DNA from 3 places in the Candidatus Sarcina troglodytae genome. Region 1 is predicted to be linked to each of the others. Evidence: a T-box and tRNA genes for the amino acid it is inferred to sense, from the RefSeq annotation. Region 1 holds a T-box; the other regions hold tRNA genes.

Region 1 (4,850 bases):
AAAATAATAAATGTATTTAGATATAATTAAATTAATAGTGAAAAATTTGGATTTTATAATGAAAGGAAGGTTTTAAATGTATAATTTTTTGGTTAAAGATACAACTATAGAGAATGCAGACATGATAATAGTTCCATTATTTGAAGATAATTTGAATTTCAGAGATGAAGAAATAAATAGAAAATTAAAAAGATTGGAAAGAAGAGAACTATTTAATGGTGACTTTGGGGAAATTTTAAATATAACTGGTGTTAAAGATGAAATACAAAATATTATATTCTTAGGTCTTGGTGAAGACGAAAAGTTAAATAAAGAAAGGTTAAGAAGAGTATTTGGAAAGGTTCAAAAATATATAGAATCATTAAAAGGAAAAAAGATTTTCATAGAGTTCGTAAAATCAAAAAATATTTCTATAGAAGATAGCGTAAGGGCAATGATAGAAGGTTTATCTTTGTCAAATTATAAGTTTAATAAATATAAAAGTGATAGAGAAAAGATTGATGAAACAGATGTAAGTATAACAATAGGTGGACATAATTTAGAACATAAAGATTATAGTGATATAGTGGAAGAAAGCAAAATATTAGTTGAAACAGTGTTTAATGCTAGAGATTTAGTAAATGAACCTTCCAATGTAATATATCCAGAAACATTAGCAGAAGAGGCTGTAAAGTTTTCTAAAAGATATGGTTTTGAAATAGAAATAATAAATCATAAGAAAATAGAAGAACTGCAAATGAATTCATTTTTAGCCGTAGGAAAATCATCTATACATAAGCCAAAAGTAATTGTAATGAGATATTTTGGAGATAAAGATAACTTAGATCAAAAATTAGGATTAATTGGTAAGGGATTAACTTATGATTCAGGTGGATATTCTTTAAAACCATCAAACTCTATGGTTGATATGAAGTCAGATATGGGAGGAGCGGCTACTGTAATTGGAGCAATAAGTGCTATTGCTAAAAGAAAGTTGAAAATAAATGTAGTTGCAGTAGTTGCGGCTTGTGAAAATGTAATAGGAAATGAGGCATATAAACCAGGAGATATAATAAGCTCTATGGCAGGAAAAAATATAGAAATATTAAATACTGATGCAGAAGGTAGATTAACTATGATTGATGCTGTAACTTATGCTATAAGAGAGGAGCATATAACAGAAATTATAGATGTAGCAACCCTTACAGGAGCAGCTCTTGTTGCACTTGGAAATGATGTAACAGCGGTTGTAACTAATAATGATAGCTTCTATAAAGAATTGGAAAAAGCATTTACATCAACTGGAGAGAAAATGTGGAATTTACCTAATTTTGATGATTACAAAACACTTATAAAATCAGACATAGCTGATTTAAAAAATACTGGTGGAAGATATGGTGGAACTATAACAGCAGGTTTATTTGTTGGTGAATTTGTTGAGAATAAACCATGGTTGCATTTAGATATAGCAGGCCCTGCATATATAACAGTTCCTTGGGACTATTGTCCAAAGGGTGGTACAGGAGCTGGTGTTAGAACGCTTTATGAATTAGCTAAAAATAGAAGCGAAGATAGATAGGGTATGTTTAAATAACAGATAATTATTAAAAAAGATAGAACATTTTTTTAATGTTCTATCTTTTAAGTTTATTAAAATTAGAATTCAGAACTTCCAGTAGTTCTTGGGAATGGTATAACATCTCTTATATTAGACATTCCTGTTATATACATAATAAGTCTTTCAAAACCTAGTCCAAATCCAGCGTGTTTAGTTCCACCGTATTTTCTAAGTTCTAAATACCACCAGTAATCTTCTTCATTTAAATTAAGTTCTTGCATTCTAGCCTTTAATACATCTAATCTTTCTTCTCTTTGGCTACCACCTATTATTTCACCTATTCCAGGAACTAGACAATCAGCAGCTGCAACTGTTTTTGCGTCTTCATTTAATCTCATATAGAACGCTTTAATATCTTTTGGATAGTCAGTTACAAAGACAGGTTTTTTGAAAATTTCTTCTGTTAAATATCTTTCATGTTCAGTTTGAAGGTCAATTCCCCATTCAACTTCGTAGTCAAATTTCTTTCCTGAATCTTTAAGCATTTTAACAGCGTCAGTATAAGTAACTCTTCCAAAATCAGAATTTACTACATGGTTTAATCTATCTAATAATCCTTTATCAATAAATTGATTAAAGAATTGAAGTTCTTCAGGACATTCTTTCATAACATAGTTTATAACGTATTTTAACATAGCTTCAGCAAGATTCATATCATCTATAAGGTCAGCAAAAGCTATTTCAGGTTCTATCATCCAAAATTCTGCTGCATGTCTTGCGGTGTTTGAGTTTTCAGCTCTAAATGTAGGACCAAATGTATACACGTTTCTAAATGCTAATGCATAACATTCAGCGTTTAATTGACCAGAAACTGTAAGATTTGTTTCTTTTCCGAAGAAATCTTCTTTAAAATCAACTTTCCCATCTTCAGTTTTAGGAATATTATTTAAATCTAAAGTTGTAAGTCTAAACATTTCTCCAGCACCTTCACAGTCAGAACCTGTAATTATTGGAGTGTGAGTATAAACAAATCCTTGCTCTTGGAAAAATTTGTGTATAGCATATGCAGCCACGCTTCTAACTCTAAATACTGCTGAGAAAGCATTACTTCTTGGTCTTAAGTGAGCTATTGTTCTTAAGTATTCAAAAGTGTGTCTTTTCTTTTGAAGAGGGTAATCAGCATCTGATAATCCTTCAACTACTATGTTCTCTGCTTGAATTTCAAAAGGTTGTTTTGAATCAGGAGTTTCAACTAAAGTACCAACAACAGAGATTGAGGAACTTATAGGAAGTTTTGAAACCTCTTTAAAATTAGAAATTTTTGAACTGTCAAATACTACTTGAACATTTTTAAAAAAAGAACCGTCATTAACTTCAATAAATCCAAAAGCATTTGAAGCCCTTAGTGTTCTTATCCAACCAGAAATTTTTACTTGTTTATTAGTAAAATCACTAGTGTTTCTGTATAGTTGTTTAACTAATATAACATTACTCATTTTATAACCTCCATGTAATTATTATTTACATTTTAAAATAAAAAAATCCATTTCATCCTCAATGGGACGAAAATGGACATATTCGCGGTACCACCCAAATTGCTATAAAAATAGCCACTTAGTAAAGCATAATAATGCTTTTTTCAAATTTAACGGTTGAAAACCGTCTAAGCCTACTATCCTTTAATGGATTTCGGTTAGAAACTCAGAGATGTTCTTCTATAAAGTTTTAATGACAGGACTCACACCATAACCTGCTCGCTAAACATTAAAATCTAAATATACTCTTCTCGTCATAGTTTATTTTTATTAAATACAAACTTGCACTTTTAAAGGCAAATCTACTGTCTTTTAACAATATATAAATTGATTTTACAATAAAAAATTAATATTTGCAATATAATTCAAAGCCATAGAATAATATGCTTTTTATACCTAGTTATTCTTTACCAAGTTCATAAGATTTTATAAGTTTTTCAGGAAAGTTTAAATTTTTCATTGTATTCATAATTTCTTTATAATCATAAGAAACTGAATGTATCTCAGGTGTTAAATTATCATCTGTTATATCAATTATTAGATATGTTGCGTTTGGAGTTCCATTTTTAGGTTTACCTACACTACCATCATTTATTATAATTTTAGAATTAATTATTTTTACATAAGGAATGTGTGTGTGTGCACAAACCAAAACATCATAATTAAATTCGTTAATAACTTCATCAATTTTTTCATAGTTTTCAGTTAAATATTCATTAATTCTTCTAGGACTTCCATGAACAAATTGTATTTTTTTATTATTAAATTCTAAGGTAATAGTGTTAGGAAGTTCTTTTAAAAATTTTATATTTTCATCAGTCACATTTTTAATTGCCCAAGGTAAGCTAAAGGAGTTTACTTCATTTTCACGAATGAACGTATAATCCTTATCAACAACGGAAGCATCATAATTCCCTTTAATACAAGGAATTTTTTCATTTCTAAGTCTTTCTATAACCTCATTAGGATTACATCCATACCCAACTAAATCTCCAAGGCATATAGTATAAGTTACATCTTGTTTTTTTATAGCTTCTAAAACTGCGTTTAAAGCAAAGATATTTCCATGTATATCTGAAATAACAGCAATTTTCATAATATAGTCCTCCTAAAATTAAAATTTTTGTTATAAAAGTATTATAAATATTGTTGTATTACTAATATAAGAATAAAATAAAGTTAATATAAATCTACTTTATTTTCAACAATAACTTTTATAATTATCTATATTTAGTATAGTTATACTATAGATTTTTATATAGGCTAAAAAGTTTAGTATGTAAATTAACCTTATAAATTAATTATATCACTATACTATAAGGTTTAATTTTAGGGAAAGGAATGATATTTTTGAAAGAAGAAAGATTAAAAAGAGTTTTACAGGAAATGGATAAAAATAATTTATCACAAATGATAATAACAGAAACAGCTCCTATATTTTATCTTACAGGTGTTTGGATACATTCAGGTGAAAGATTGATGGCTCTTTATATAAATACTAAAGGTGATAAAAAATTTATAGTAAATGAATTGTTTCCAGTAGATAATAATTTAGGCGTTGAGGTTGTTTATTATAATGATACTGAAAATCCATTAGATTTATTGAAAGGAATTATAAATAACAATGAAGTCTTAGGAGTTGATAAAGATTTTAAGGCTCATTTTTTAATTGGATTAATGGATAGAAAAGTTGCAAAATCTTTTGTAAATAGTTCTCCAATCATAGATAAAATTAGGATGATTAAAGATTTAGAAGAAATAAATCTTATGAGAGAAGC
Region 2 (4,850 bases), 210 kb from region 1:
AATAAATAGAGTAAAGCCAATTAAATTTACTATTCTTTGTAAAATTGATTGCAACTATCTAAAAGATAGAAACAAAGGTCAAGCTACAAAGGGCGTATGGTGAATGCCTTGGCATCAGGAGCCGATGAAGGACGTGATAAGCTGCGATAAGCTTTGGGTAGACGCACATAGTCTGAGATCCAAAGATTTCCGAATGAGGAAACTCACATGGAAAACCCCATGTATCGTTAACTGAATAAATAGGTTAACGAGGGTAAACCTAGGGAACTGAAACATCTAAGTACCTAGAGGAAGAGAAAGAAAAATCGATTTTCTAAGTAGCGGCGAGCGAAAGGGAAAGAGCCCAAACCGGAAACTTGTTTCCGGGGTTGTGGATAGAACATAACGAGAAACTATAACTAATTGAAGAGAGCTGGAAAGCTCTACCGTAGAAGGTAATAGTCCTGTAAGTGAAAGTTAGAGTAATCAAGTTCTAATCCAGAGTACCACGAGACACGTGAAACCTTGTGGGAAGCAGGGAGGACCACCTCCCAAGGCTAAATACTACCTGATGACCGATAGTGAAGCAGTACCGTGAGGGAAAGGTGAAAAGAACCCCGGGAGGGGAGTGAAATAGAACCTGAAACCATATGTCTACAACCGATCAAAGCACCTTATGTGTGCGATGATGTGCTTTTTGTAGAACGAGCCAACGAGTTACGATATGTAGCAAGGTTAAGTACTTAAGGTACGGAGCCGAAGGGAAACCAAGTCTTAATAGGGCAACTAGTTGCATGTCGTAGACCCGAAACCGGGTGACCTATCCATGGCCAGGTTGAAGCGAGGGTAAAACCTCGTGGAGGACCGAACCACGTTGCTGTTGAAAAAGCATGGGATGAGCTGTGGATAGCGGAGAAATTCCAATCGAACTCGGAGATAGCTGGTTCTCCTCGAAATAGCTTTAGGGCTAGCGTCGAATATGAGTAATGGAGGTAGAGCACTGAATGGGCTAGGGGGCATAGCGCTTACCGAACCTTATCAAACTCCGAATGCCATATACTATAAGTTCGGCAGTCAGACTACGAATGATAAGATCCGTGGTCAAAAGGGAAACAGCCCAGATCGTCAGCTAAGGTCCCAAAGTGTAAGTTAAGTGGAAAAGGATGTGGGATTTCTAAGACAACTAGGATGTTGGCTTAGAAGCAGCCACTCATTAAAAGAGTGCGTAATAGCTCACTAGTCGAGAGATCCTGCGCCGAAGATGTTCGGGGCTAAAACTTACCACCGAAGCTACGGGCTTGAATTTATTCAAGCGGTAGAGGAGCGTCGTAATCGGGCTGAAGTCATACCGTAAGGAGTGGTGGACTGATTACGAGTGAGAATGTTGGCATTAGTAGCGAGATGTAGGTGAGAATCCTACAGGCCGAATACCTAAGGTTTCCTCAGGAAGGCTCGTCCGCTGAGGGTTAGTCGGGACCTAAGCCGAGGCCGAAAGGCGTAGGTGATGGACAACTGGTTGATATTCCAGTACCACTACCATCGTTATTATCGATGGCGTGACGCAGGAGGATAGTGTGTGCTAGCTATTGGATGCTAGTCTAAGCATTTAGTCAGTTACAATAGGCAAATCCGTTGTAATAATGATGAGATGTTATGGGGAAGGTTCTACGAAACCGAAGTACATGATTCCACGCTGCCAAGAAAAGCGTCTAGAGAGAGAAGTAGTGCCCGTACCGCAAACCGACACAGGTAGGTGAGGAGAGAATCCTAAGGCCGGCGGAAGAATTGCAGTTAAGGAACTCGGCAAATTGATCCCGTAAGTTAGCAATAAGGGATGCCTATGAGAGTAGGTCGCAGAGAATAGGCTCAAGCAACTGTTTAGCAAAAACACAGGTCTCTGCTAAAGCGTAAGCTGATGTATAGGGGCTGACGCCTGCCCGGTGCTGGAAGGTTAAGGGGAACACTTAGCGTAAGCGAAGGTGTGAACTTAAGCCCCAGTAAACGGCGGCCGTAACTATAACGGTCCTAAGGTAGCGAAATTCCTTGTCAGGTAAGTTCTGACCCGCACGAATGGCGTAATGACTTGAGCACTGTCTCAACTGCAAATCCGGCGAAGTTGTAGTACCAGTGAAGATGCTGGTTACCCGCGATTGGACGGAAAGACCCCGTAGAGCTTTACTGTAGCTTAGCATTGAATTTCGGTATTGTCTGTACAGGATAGGTGGGAGACTGAGAAACTAGGGCGTCAGCCTTAGTGGAGTCGACGTTGGGATACCACCCTGATAGTACTGAAGTTCTAACTGGCGGCCATGAATCTGGTCACAGGACATTGTTAGGTGGGCAGTTTGACTGGGGCGGTCGCCTCCTAAAAAGTAACGGAGGCGCCCAAAGGTTCCCTCAGAACGGTCGGAAATCGTTCGAAGAGTGCAAAGGCAGAAGGGAGCCTGACTGCGACACCCACAAGTGGAGCAGGGACGAAAGTCGGGCTTAGTGATCCGGTGGTACCTCGTGGGAGGGCCATCGCTCAACGGATAAAAGCTACCTCGGGGATAACAGGCTGATCTCCCCCAAGAGTCCACATCGACGGGGAGGTTTGGCACCTCGATGTCGGCTCGTCGCATCCTGGGGCTGAAGTAGGTCCCAAGGGTTGGGCTGTTCGCCCATTAAAGCGGCACGCGAGCTGGGTTCAGAACGTCGTGAGACAGTTCGGTCCCTATCCGTCGCGGGCGTAGGAAATTTGAGAGGAGCTGTCCTTAGTACGAGAGGACCGGGATGGACTGACCTCTGGTGTACCAGTTGTTCCGCCAGGAGCACAGCTGGGTAGCTAAGTCGGGAAGGGATAAACGCTGAAAGCATCTAAGCGTGAAGCCCACCTCAAGATGAGATTTCCCATAGCATAAGCTAGTAAGACCCCTTGAAGAACACAAGGTTGATAGGTCAGAGGTGTAAGTATGGTAACATATTTAGCTGACTGATACTAATAGGTCGAGGGCTTGACCTAATTAACTTTATCTTAATGCTTAGTGTAATTTTGAAAGAATATATCTTTCAAATACTAATATTCCTCTGTAGCTCAATGGTGGAGCACTCGGCTGTTAACCGATAGGTTGGAGGTTCGAGCCCTCTCGGAGGAGCCAATTTGATATTTAAGCTTATAGTAGAATCTATAAGCTTTTTTTATTATATTATTTATCAATTATCAAGGGAGAATACTTATGAGTAATGTTTATTTTGAGTATGATTTAGTAGTGATAGGCGGTGGACCAGCTGGAATGGCATGTGCTATATCTGCTGATAATGAAAATATTAAAAATATACTTTTGATTGAAAGAGAAGAATATTTGGGGGGAGAATTAAACCAAACAATTCATTGTGGCTATGGAGAAGATATATTTGGTCATAGTGTAACTGGAAGTGAATATGCTCAATATTTTATAGATAGTATAAAATTTTCTGATATTCAAGTTAAATTAAATACTACAGCACTTACTATAAAAAATGGAAATGTGATTTATTATGTAAGTCCAAATGAAGGAATGAAAATTATTAAAGCTAAGGTTATAGTATTAGCTACTGGAAGTAGAGAAAAATTTAATTGCAATATTGATATTCCCATTAATAAAATAGCAGGGGTTTATACAATAGGAGCTGCTCAGAGGTTTATAAATGCTCAAGGATATTTACCGGGTAAAAAAATAGTGATATTAGGTTCTGGAGATAAAGAGATTTTAATAGCTAGGCGTTTGCTTGTTGAAGGTGCTGAGGTTATAGCTATTATAGAACCATCAAATAAATTAAATTGTAGAACTGATAAAAGTATAAAAATAATAAAAGATTTTAATCTATGTATAAAATTAAATCATAATATTATAGATATACTTGGTGATGAGAGAATTAGTGGAGTTGTACTTGCAAGTGATGACAAAATTATGGAGTCTATAGAATGTGATTCATTATTAATTTCTTTAAATAGAAGTTCAGAAAGTGAACTTGCTAAAGAATTAAGTTTAGAGATAAATAAAGAAAATGATAGTATATTAGTTAATGAAAAATTTGAAACTAGCAGAAAAAATATACTTGCGTGTGGAAATGCGATTCATTGTGATGAATTATCAAAAAAATGCGTAGAAGAAGGTATGAAGGTTGGGAAATTTGTGAAAGAATATTTAATAAAAAATTGATATAATTAGTACTTATCCCCTATAAATATTAACGCTATTTATAGGGGAAGTTAGTGATTAATAAATTTTTTATTTCATTGAACATTAAATAATTTCCATATTTACTTAAATGAATTCCATCGTTAAAATATATATTTTCTTCTTTAATTAAATTGTAAATATCTAAAAAATATATGTTATTTAAAATACATAATTTTTCAAGTTCTTTGTTAAGCAAATTTAAATTATTATTTATTTTAATATAATTTATAGAGTCATCCCAAAGCTTTTGTGCTAATGATTTGAAAGTTTTAGGAGGAGAAAGGATTATAGGGATTATATTATTAAGTAAACAGTCCTTTATCATAATATTTATGTTATCTATGATAGAATTCACGCTCCTATTAGATAGGATATCATTAGTTCCACACATTATAATGCAAATTTGTGGTTTGTTTGTTAAAACATCTTTAAAAAATCGAGATAAAAGACCTATTGATGTATCACCGTTTATTCCTTTATTTATAAGATTTAGCTTTAAATCTTCTTTTAATAAATGTGTCCAACTTTCCTTTTGGGGGATGCCATATCCAAAGGTTAGTGAATCTCCAATGCACACTATTTTACAAGAATTATTCAAATAAATCATTTATTAGTAACCTCTCTTTAATTATTGGTCAAAGTTAAATTAATATGTAGTAGTTTGCATAT
Region 3 (4,850 bases), 380 kb from region 1:
CCTGATGACCGATAGTGAAGCAGTACCGTGAGGGAAAGGTGAAAAGAACCCCGGGAGGGGAGTGAAATAGAACCTGAAACCATATGTCTACAACCGATCAAAGCACCTTATGTGTGCGATGATGTGCTTTTTGTAGAACGAGCCAACGAGTTACGATATGTAGCAAGGTTAAGTACTTAAGGTACGGAGCCGAAGGGAAACCAAGTCTTAATAGGGCAACTAGTTGCATGTCGTAGACCCGAAACCGGGTGACCTATCCATGGCCAGGTTGAAGCGAGGGTAAAACCTCGTGGAGGACCGAACCACGTTGCTGTTGAAAAAGCATGGGATGAGCTGTGGATAGCGGAGAAATTCCAATCGAACTCGGAGATAGCTGGTTCTCCTCGAAATAGCTTTAGGGCTAGCGTCGAATATGAGTAATGGAGGTAGAGCACTGAATGGGCTAGGGGGCATAGCGCTTACCGAACCTTATCAAACTCCGAATGCCATATACTATAAGTTCGGCAGTCAGACTACGAATGATAAGATCCGTGGTCAAAAGGGAAACAGCCCAGATCGTCAGCTAAGGTCCCAAAGTGTAAGTTAAGTGGAAAAGGATGTGGGATTTCTAAGACAACTAGGATGTTGGCTTAGAAGCAGCCACTCATTAAAAGAGTGCGTAATAGCTCACTAGTCGAGAGATCCTGCGCCGAAGATGTTCGGGGCTAAAACTTACCACCGAAGCTACGGGCTTGAATTTATTCAAGCGGTAGAGGAGCGTCGTAATCGGGCTGAAGTCATACCGTAAGGAGTGGTGGACTGATTACGAGTGAGAATGTTGGCATTAGTAGCGAGATGTAGGTGAGAATCCTACAGGCCGAATACCTAAGGTTTCCTCAGGAAGGCTCGTCCGCTGAGGGTTAGTCGGGACCTAAGCCGAGGCCGAAAGGCGTAGGTGATGGACAACTGGTTGATATTCCAGTACCACTACCATCGTTATTATCGATGGCGTGACGCAGGAGGATAGTGTGTGCTAGCTATTGGATGCTAGTCTAAGCATTTAGTCAGTTACAATAGGCAAATCCGTTGTAATAATGATGAGATGTTATGGGGAAGGTTCTACGGAACCGAAGTACATGATTCCACGCTGCCAAGAAAAGCGTCTAGAGAGAGAAGTAGTGCCCGTACCGCAAACCGACACAGGTAGGTGAGGAGAGAATCCTAAGGCCGGCGGAAGAATTGCAGTTAAGGAACTCGGCAAATTGATCCCGTAAGTTAGCAATAAGGGATGCCTACGAGAGTAGGCCGCAGAGAATAGGCTCAAGCAACTGTTTAGCAAAAACACAGGTCTCTGCTAAAGCGTAAGCTGATGTATAGGGGCTGACGCCTGCCCGGTGCTGGAAGGTTAAGGGGAACACTTAGCGTAAGCGAAGGTGTGAACTTAAGCCCCAGTAAACGGCGGCCGTAACTATAACGGTCCTAAGGTAGCGAAATTCCTTGTCAGGTAAGTTCTGACCCGCACGAATGGCGTAATGACTTGAGCACTGTCTCAACTGCAAATCCGGCGAAGTTGTAGTACCAGTGAAGATGCTGGTTACCCGCGATTGGACGGAAAGACCCCGTAGAGCTTTACTGTAGCTTAGCATTGAATTTCGGTATTGTCTGTACAGGATAGGTGGGAGACTGAGAGACTAGGGCGTCAGCCTTAGTGGAGTCGACGTTGGGATACCACCCTGATAGTACTGAAGTTCTAACTGGCGGCCATGAATCTGGTCACAGGACATTGTTAGGTGGGCAGTTTGACTGGGGCGGTCGCCTCCTAAAAAGTAACGGAGGCGCCCAAAGGTTCCCTCAGAACGGTCGGAAATCGTTCGAAGAGTGCAAAGGCAGAAGGGAGCCTGACTGCGACACCCACAAGTGGAGCAGGGACGAAAGTCGGGCTTAGTGATCCGGTGGTACCTCGTGGGAGGGCCATCGCTCAACGGATAAAAGCTACCTCGGGGATAACAGGCTGATCTCCCCCAAGAGTCCACATCGACGGGGAGGTTTGGCACCTCGATGTCGGCTCGTCGCATCCTGGGGCTGAAGTAGGTCCCAAGGGTTGGGCTGTTCGCCCATTAAAGCGGCACGCGAGCTGGGTTCAGAACGTCGTGAGACAGTTCGGTCCCTATCCGTCGCGGGCGTAGGAAATTTGAGAGGAGCTGTCCTTAGTACGAGAGGACCGGGATGGACTGACCTCTGGTGTACCAGTTGTTCCGCCAGGAGCACAGCTGGGTAGCTAAGTCGGGAAGGGATAAACGCTGAAAGCATCTAAGCGTGAAGCCCACCTCAAGATGAGATTTCCCATAGCATAAGCTAGTAAGACCCCTTGAAGAACACAAGGTTGATAGGTCAGAGGTGTAAGTATGGTAACATATTTAGCTGACTGATACTAATAGGTCGAGGGCTTGACCTAATTAACTTTATGTTAATACTTAGTGTAATTAAAAAAACAAAAAAGTGTTGACAAGGTAATTAATTTGTTATATAATAAAAATGTAATTGATATTACAAATTATCTGGTGATAATGCTCTTTAAGGTAACACCTGTTTCCATTCCGAACACGAAGGTTAAGCTTTTAGAGGCTGATGGTACTGCATGGGAGACTGTGTGGGAGAGTAAGTGGTTGCCAGGTTTATGTTCCTCTGTAGCTCAATGGTGGAGCACTCGGCTGTTAACCGATAGGTTGGAGGTTCGAGCCCTCTCGGAGGAGCCATTTTTTAAAAGAATGTTATCAAAGTAGATTATGTCTGTTTTGATAACATTCTTTTTATTTTTTTAAATAATTTATTCCAAGAAACTTATCATAAATTAATATTTTAATTAATCGTAGAATATATTTTACTAATAGAAAGTGAAAGGTGGTAAAATCGAAAATGTTTGAAAACATTTTCTGAAAATATAATTTATGAAAGAATATGGTATTAATGATTTAAGGAATGTTGCACTTGTTGGACATAGTGGAGTAGGGAAAACTTCTTTAGTTGAATCTTTATTATATTCATCTAACTCAATTGATAGATTAGGAAAAGTTGATGAAGGAAGTACAACTAGTGATTTTGATTTAGAAGAAAAAAAAAGAAAAATGTCAATTAATACTTCAATATTAAAAATAGAATTAGAAAAAAATAAAATAAACTTATTAGATACTCCAGGATATTTTGATTTTATTGGGGAGACAATAAAGGGAATATCAGTTTCTGATGTATCTTTAATTGTAGTATGTGGTGTAAATGGAATACAAGTTGGAACAGAAATGGCTTGGGACTATTGTGTAAAAAAGAACATTCCAAGGGCTTTTTTTATAAATAAATTAGATAGAGAAAATTCAAATTATGATAAAATTTTAAAACAACTAAGAAATCAATTTGGTAATAATATTGTTCCTATTAATTATCCACTTGGAGTAGAAGAAAATTTTACTGATGTTCTAAATATATTAGAAGATAATAACTCTGTGTATGGCATTGATAGTGAAACTTTGAATAAAATAATTAAATACAAAGAAAATATTATGGAATTAGTTGCAGAAAGTGATGAAAATTTGCTAAATAAATATTTAGAGGTAGGAACTTTGTCGAATGAAGAAATATATTTAGGTTTAAGAAATGGAATAATCTCTGGAGAGATAATTCCTGTCATGTGTGGGAGTTCAACTAAATGTTTAGGTATAAATTTATTAATTCAATGTATTAATAAGATTTTTCCGTCACCTAATCCTATTGTTGAGATGAGAAATAATCTTAAAAAGACTTGTAAAGAAGAAAAATTTTCAGCTAGAGTGTTTAAGACAATAATTGATCCATTTATGGGAAAGTTATCAATATTTAAAGTTATTACTGGGGAATTGAATACATCTACGGATATACTTAATTGTTCTAATGGTAGTATAGAGAAAATAAGCAATTTATACTATATAAATGGTAAAAATCAATTGCCAGCTTATAATATTAAAAAAGGAGATATAGGCGCAATAGCAAAATTGCAAAGTATTTCGACTGGAGATATTATTTGTGATGTTAATAATAGGATTTTATGCTCAAGCATAAAATTCCCAGAGCCTGTAATAAAAATGGCTATAATTCCAAAAACTAAAGGTGATGAAGATAAAATTTCATCAGGATTATATAAACTTTTAGAAGAGGATAATACTTTTAAAATAGTTAGGGATGTGGAGAATGCTGAAATATTAATAGAAGGAATGGGGGAGACCCATTTAGAAGTTTTGGCAAGTAAATTAAAGAGCAAATTTGGTGTAGACGTATTTTTAAGGTTACCTAAGGTAGCTTATAGAGAAACTATAAAAGGAAAAGCGGATGTACAAGGAAAGCATAAGAAGCAATCTGGTGGACATGGACAATATGGTGATGTAAAGATAAAATTTGAACCAAGATTAGATGGAGTTGAAGAGTTGGAATTTATTGATGCTGTTGTAGGGGGAACTGTTCCTAAGAATTTTATACCAGCTGTAGAAAAAGGATTGAAAGAGTGTGCAAAACATGGTGTTTTAGCTAGATATCCTGTAATAGGACTTAAGGCAACACTTTATGATGGCTCTTATCATTCTGTTGATTCATCAGAAATGGCTTTTAAAATAGCTACATCAATAGCTTATAAAAAGGGATTAGAGCAAGCTAATCCAGTTCTTTTAGAGCCTATAATGGAGTTCGTTGTAAGGATTCCTGATGAATATATGGGAGAAGTTATAGGTGATATAAATAAAAAAAGAGGGAGAGTATTAGGAATCGAGCGTAAAGAAAATATGCAAGTTATAACTGCTGAAATTCCTCAGGTTGAGTCTTTTAAATATGCTACTGATTTAAGGTCTATA

What was found. The T-box of region 1 lies ahead of asnS (asparagine--tRNA ligase). A T-box ahead of a tRNA ligase gene usually reads a tRNA of that ligase, here a tRNA-Asn.
Region 2: it has a tRNA-Asn gene. The T-box ahead of asnS (asparagine--tRNA ligase) is inferred to sense a tRNA for this amino acid. The anticodon was not compared.
Region 3: it has a tRNA-Asn gene. The T-box ahead of asnS (asparagine--tRNA ligase) is inferred to sense a tRNA for this amino acid. The anticodon was not compared.

Annotation. Positions count from the first base shown of each region.
Region 1 is NZ_CP051754.1:2,175,589-2,180,438, reverse strand. Features, by position in the region: gene HH195_RS10200 (leucyl aminopeptidase) at 77-1,558, shown strand; gene asnS (asparagine--tRNA ligase) at 1,636-3,033, opposite strand; T-box leader at 3,093-3,339, opposite strand; gene HH195_RS10190 (metallophosphoesterase family protein) at 3,473-4,168, opposite strand; gene HH195_RS10185 (M24 family metallopeptidase) at 4,423-4,850, shown strand, end outside.
Region 2 is NZ_CP051754.1:1,965,740-1,970,589, reverse strand. Features, by position in the region: rRNA gene HH195_RS09045 (23S ribosomal RNA) at 77-2,980, shown strand; tRNA gene HH195_RS09040 (tRNA-Asn) at 3,042-3,116, shown strand; gene HH195_RS09035 (NAD(P)/FAD-dependent oxidoreductase) at 3,195-4,160, shown strand; gene HH195_RS09030 (GDSL-type esterase/lipase family protein) at 4,195-4,788, opposite strand.
Region 3 is NZ_CP051754.1:117,110-121,959, forward strand. Features, by position in the region: rRNA gene HH195_RS00575 (23S ribosomal RNA) at 1-2,434, shown strand, start outside; rRNA gene rrf (5S ribosomal RNA) at 2,537-2,654, shown strand; tRNA gene HH195_RS00585 (tRNA-Asn) at 2,661-2,735, shown strand; gene fusA (elongation factor G) at 2,928-4,850, shown strand, end outside.